2 regions of the Idiomarina piscisalsi genome follow, and region 2 is predicted to be linked to the other one. Evidence: predicted binding sites of a transcription regulator. Region 2 holds the regulator's gene; the other holds the start of a gene.

Region 1 (3,124 bases), 290 kb from region 2:
TTGCCAACCATAAGACTCAAAACGCTTGGCCGTGTTGTCGGTAAACCAACCTTCTACTTCACCGTCAATCGAAATACCGTTATCGTCATAAAACGCAATCAGCTTGCCAAGGCCCAACGTCCCCGCCAAAGAGCAAACCTCGTGAGAAATGCCTTCCATTAAACAACCGTCACCTAAAAATGCATAAGTGTGGTGATCAATAATGTTGTGGTTGTCACGATTAAACTGTGCCGCCAGCACTTTTTCTGCCAAAGCCATTCCGACGGCGTTCGCAACGCCCTGACCTAAAGGACCTGTTGTCGTTTCAACCCCCGGAGTGTATCCGTATTCCGGGTGACCAGGGGTTTTTGAATCTAATTGGCGAAACTGCTTTAAGTCGTCAATGCTGAGGTCATAACCAGTAAGGTGTAGCAGAGAGTAAATCAACATAGAGCCGTGACCATTGGACAACACAAAGCGGTCACGGTCGGCCCAGTCAGGGTTATCAGGGTTATGTTTTAGGTAGTCACGCCATAACACTTCTGCGATATCTGCCATGCCCATTGGCGCGCCGGGGTGTCCCGACTTGGCTTTTTGAACAGCGTCCATGCTAAGCGCACGGATGGCATTGGCGAGATATTGACGTTCTGACATTAAAAACCCCCTGAGGATGAAGAGCAACTTGCGATGCGCGTATTCTCCACATTTCAGGGGGTACAAGCAAATTTATTGGTTAATTTCTGACTAAATATCAGCCTGTAAATCAGCCGCTTTATCCGTTTGCTCCCACGGTAAACCATCACGACCAAAGTGCCCGTATGCGGCGGTTTGCTTATAAATAGGACGTTCCAGGTCGAGCATCTTAATTAAGCCATAAGGGCGTAAGTCGAAGTGACGACGCACTAATGCAATGAGTTGCTCTTCTGAGTACTTAGATGTACCGAAGGTATCAATGCTGATGGAGGTTGGCTCCGCAACACCAATGGCGTAAGAAATTTGCAGTTCACAACGCTCTGCCAAACCGGCGGCGACCAAGTTCTTAGCGACGTAACGCGCTGCATAAGCCGCACTGCGGTCAACTTTTGACGGGTCTTTACCCGAGAAAGCGCCACCACCGTGACGTGCCATACCGCCATAGGTATCCACAATGATCTTACGACCCGTCAAGCCGCAGTCACCCATCGGGCCACCCACCACAAAACGACCGGTAGGATTAATATGGAATTGCGTGTCTTTGGAAACCCACTGCTCCGGCAATACCGGTTTAATGATCTCTTCCATCACCGCTTCGCGCAGCGTTTCCTGAGTAATATCTTCTCTGTGCTGAGTTGACAGAACCACGGTATCAATAGCGACGGGTTTGCCGTTCTCATAAACAAACGTTAACTGACTTTTGGCGTCCGGGCGTAACCAATCTAACGTTCCGTTAGTACGCACTTCCGACTGGCGCTGCATAACGCGGTGTGCATAAGTAATTGGAGCCGGCATAAGTACCGACGTTTCATTCGAGGCATAACCAAACATTAAGCCCTGGTCACCTGCCCCCTGCTCTTCAGGTTTGTCGCGGTCAACGCCCTGATTGATGTCACCGCTTTGCTTACCAATAGCGTTTAATACTGCACAAGACGCGCCGTCAAAACCCATATCGGAATGGCGATAACCAATGTCTTTGACGGTTTGACGTGCAAGGTCTTCAACGTCAACCCAGGCCTTGGTTGAAATTTCTCCGCCAACCAATACCATCCCGGTTTTTACATACGTTTCACAAGCAACACGGGCCTTAGGATCTTTCGCTAAAATAGCGTCTAAAACTGCATCAGATATCTGGTCGGCAATTTTGTCCGGATGCCCTTCGGACACTGACTCTGAGGTAAACAGGTGACGTGACATATGCCCACTATTCCTTTATTTTGATGAAATCACTCAATACTGGTTGCATAATGTAACCGATCACTCTGTTTTTTTCTACTTCTGGACGTCTAAAAGTCCGAATAAGGCGAATAGCATGCGAGTACCGCGGATCTTTCACCCTGATCCCATCGATATAAACGTTGAAACCGAACTGAGTGCGGATGGTTTCCAACACCTGATAAAAGTGCTGCGTTTAAACGTAAATGACCCCATTGTCTTATTCAATGGGGACGGCAAGAATTACTCGGCAACCATTACCCAGGCGGCTAAAAAGTCTGCGTCTTTTAAGGTCACAGCCGTGGAAGATAATGACACCGAGTCCCCGGTTCCAGTGCATTTAGGACAAGTCATCTCACGGGGCGACCGTATGGACTTCGTGTTGCAAAAATCGGTAGAGCTGGGGGTGAGAGAAATAACGCCGCTCTTTAGCGAGCGCTGCGGCGTCAAGCTCAGCGGTGACCGGCTCGAAAAAAAGCAACAGCAATGGCAGAAAATAGTGCGTTCGGCTTGTGAACAGTGCGGCCGCAGTATCGTACCGGACGTTAAACCGGCACAGACTCTGGTAGACTTTATCAATAACCACTTTGACGGGTTACGGCTGACACTAGACCCAACCGCCGAGCAACCACTGTCTTCATACACGCAAGCCGATAAAGGCATTCAGTTATTGATTGGTCCCGAGGGTGGCTTCACCGACGAGGAAGTCCTTGAGGCCGAACAGCAGGGCTTTAAACCCATGAAGTTAGGCCCAAGAATACTAAGAACCGAAACCGCAGCACTGTCTGCTTTAACCGCGGTGCAGTATCAGTTTGGCGATTTACGCTAAAGGAGTTTATATGAAGAAGTTAGCCATGGTGATGGATCCTATCGCCGATGTGAAAACCGAAAAAGATACGAGCTTCCGTTTATTGCTGGAAGCACAGGCACGCGGTTATCAGTGCTTTTATCTGGAACTGGGCGATTTAGTCATCGACAATGGTAACCCGATGGCGTTTGTCCAGGAAGTCACGGTACGCGACCAGAAAACCGACTTTTACAGCCTGAAAGAAAGTGAGTATCTGCCACTGGATAGCTTCGACGTCATTATGATGCGTAAAGATCCGCCGTTTGACAGTGAGTTTCTTTATGCCACGCACATATTAGAGCTCGCCGAGCACCGCGGCAGTTTGGTCGTGAACAAACCACAAAGCCTCCGTGACTGCAACGAAAAGCTATTTACGTCGTGGTTTGCTGA
Region 2 (3,124 bases):
ATCCGCATGGTTTTGGTGAAAGACCAAATACTGGGTGTGGTTTTCCGGCTCGACCCAGCTGACCAAAGGCGTTAAATCCAGCTGGTCGAGTTTCTTGACCAGGGCTTTATCCTGCAGTTGAACTTTAAACAGCAACACCTCAGAAAGTGAGGTAAAGACTTTACCGCGAGGTTCGGTATCGTGAAATTGGCCAATACGGGTCTTTTGGTTTTCTACTTTTAAGCTGGAGCGAACAGAAATAACCATGCGGTTACGGTCGACTGGCTGAAAAGTTCGAGGGTGCAGAACCGGGCTGCCCAGACGAGCCAATTCTTCGGCTTCGGTCCAGTCGAGCGTTGGTAGACTGACAACTCGTTCGACTTTGCGCGGATCGGCTGAGTAAACGCCGGCAACGTCTTTCCAAATCGTGACTTGCTTTACGTCGAGCAAACTGCCGACCAAGGTAGCGGAGTAGTCACTGCCGTTACGACCCAAGGTCAGGCTTTCGCCGTTTAATCCGCGTGCAATAAAGCCAGTGACAATAAAGCGGGTGCCTGAATGCGGCGCAACGCGTTTGAGCAAGTTTTCCCGCGATGTTTTCACTTGAATTACTGGCTCTGGGGCGTCGGCGGCCAGTAAAAAGTCGCGCGCATCAATGTAGTCGGCGCGCGTTCCCTGCTTCTGAAGCAGAGCGGCTAATAAACGAGCAGACCAAAGTTCACCGTATGACAGAAGCTCTGCATTGTGCGTTATGGTTTCTTCGCCAGCTAACCACTGACGCCAGCGTTTGAAGTCGGTTTGCGACTGTTTCATCAGCCGCTCTGCGAGGTCGCCACTTAACAGTTCTTTAATAAGCCCTTGCTGAAACTGTTCGAGTTGGTCGAGTAAAATAGAGGCAGTATCACCCGGAGTGTCTTTCGCATTAATAATGGCGAGTATGCGGTTGGTGGTATCGCCTGCTGCAGAGACAACAACGAGATCACTGGCGCCGGCGTATTCTGTTACAATACGCGCAACACGACGGTAGCAGAATGCATCGGCTAAACTACTGCCGCCAAATTTATGCACCTGCACGCTGTCAGCCACGTTTTGTTTTTCTGCGTCAGTGATTGGTACGTCTGTCATCCTTTTTCCTTAATAACTCTGCGTCTACTGTGGCTTTCGAAAGCGCTGTTTCCCTAAGGCTAAAATATTGTGAGGCAAATGTCAGCAATTTTTAGCCATCTAGACGGATAAAAATTGACGGGGCCGCTCAGTTGGGTACAATTCAATATAACTTATGTGGTTTTGTTATAACGCAGGGCAAAAATAATGAAGTGGAACGGTGAATACATCTACCCATACGCTGAGCACGGTCTTAAGAGCCAACAGGTAAAAAAAGTGACGGTGTCTATTCCGACCCGTGTACTGAAAGTTCTTACGGATGAGCGAACTCGCCGTCAGGTCAACAATTTGCGCCATGCTACCAACAGTGAGTTGCTCTGTGAGGCATTTTTACACGCTTTTACGGGGCAACCGCTACCCACCGATGATGACTTGAAAAAGACAAACTCGGAGAAAATACCAAAAGCGGTGCGAGATGAGCTGGAAAAACGTGGTTTGCCCATCCCCACCGACGACGAATTAGACGATTAATCCATCATGTAATTTTCCGGCATGTCGATTTTGGCAACGCCGGACTTCACTGCTGCCTCTGCCACCGCGCGGGCAACACGTTGGCACAAGCGCGGATCAATAGGCTTAGGAATAATGTAATCTCTGCCAAAGCTGAGTGATTTTTCGCCCGCACCTTTTAACACGGATTCTGGCACTTCTTCTTTGGCCAATTGACGAATGGCTTCTACCGCCGCCACTTTCATTTCGTCATTAATTGCCGTTGCGCGGACATCCAGCGCGCCACGGAACATGAACGGGAAGCAAAGCACGTTATTCACCTGGTTTGGATAGTCCGAGCGACCTGTCCCCATGATGAGATCATCCCGCGCCTCTTTCGCCACTTCAGGTTTAATTTCAGGGTCGGGGTTAGAGCAGGCAAATATGACCGGGTTTGGCGCCATGAGCTTTAGTTCTTCCGGGCTTAACAAGTCAGGGCCGGACACGCCAACAAAAATATCGGCACCGTCAATAACGTCTTTTAACGTGCGCTTGTCGGTGTTGTTTGCAAACAGTTGCTTGTACTCGTTTAAGTCGTCGCGGCGGGTATGAATCACGCCTTTTGAGTCCAGCATATAAATGTGTTCGCGCTGCGCACCGCATTTAATCAACAACTCCATACAAGCGATAGCGGCAGCCCCGGCACCTAAACAAACAATGAGTGAGTCAGCCAGTTTTTTACCCTGAATTTCCAGTGCATTGAGCATACCGGCAGCGGTGACAATAGCGGTACCGTGTTGGTCGTCATGAAAAACCGGGACGTTGCAGCGTTCAATCAGCGCCTGTTCAATCTCAAAGCACTCGGGTGCTTTAATGTCTTCTAAATTAATACCACCGAAGGTATCGGCAATATTAGCCACGGTATTGATAAAGTCCTGTGTGGTGCGGTGACTAACTTCGATATCAATGGAGTCCAAACCTGCAAAACGTTTGAACAACAGTGCCTTCCCTTCCATAACCGGCTTCGAGGCGAGCGGACCTAAGTTACCTAAACCAAGAATGGCGGTGCCGTTAGATATAACCGCAACTATATTGCCCTTTGCGGTATAGCGATAGGCGTTGTCAGGGTCTTGAGCTATCTCGCGAACGGGCTCTGCGACGCCAGGGCTATAGGCTAATGCTAAGTCTTTGCTGGTTTCAGCAGGGGTTGTTAGTTCGACGGAAATTTTTCCGGGGGTTGGGTATTCGTGGTAGTCCAGTGCCTGTTGGCGAAAGTCAGTCATGAGGTACGTTGCCCAATTTGCTTTGCTGAGAATAATGATAGTCTATCGCTTCTCAGTGAAGAAACAAATCATACCTCCCGTTTGTGAGTGGACAGTAAACTTTTCGGGTGGTTAAAAGTACACCGCTTAACTTTTCTTTAACAATAGGCTGTTCAGCGAAGCGGGTAATAAAAAAGGCGCTGTTTAGCGCCTTTTCTAATGAATCTACTATAAAGTAGCGTTTTTTACAGGTTTTCTTAGGCTTATTTCTTGCCCAAAGTACCGAAACG

Evidence for each region. The regulator MetJ, encoded in region 2, represses methionine synthesis genes. The targets are predictions, from matches to a motif close to TAGACGTCTAGACGTCTA.
Region 1: the regulator MetJ is predicted to act here: its motif matches at 1,952-1,969, upstream of metK (methionine adenosyltransferase).

Annotation. Positions count from the first base shown of each region.
Region 1 covers NZ_CP022133.1:453,566-456,689, reverse strand. The annotation lists gene tkt (transketolase) at 1-633, opposite strand, end outside; gene metK (methionine adenosyltransferase) at 724-1,869, opposite strand; gene CEW91_RS02135 (16S rRNA (uracil(1498)-N(3))-methyltransferase) at 1,985-2,716, shown strand; gene gshB (glutathione synthase) at 2,727-3,124, shown strand, end outside.
Region 2 covers NZ_CP022133.1:162,340-165,463, forward strand. The annotation lists gene CEW91_RS00735 (bifunctional aspartate kinase/homoserine dehydrogenase II) at 1-1,104, opposite strand, end outside; gene metJ (met regulon transcriptional regulator MetJ) at 1,291-1,614, shown strand; gene CEW91_RS00745 (malic enzyme-like NAD(P)-binding protein) at 1,611-2,855, opposite strand; gene rpmE (50S ribosomal protein L31) at 3,098-3,124, opposite strand, start outside.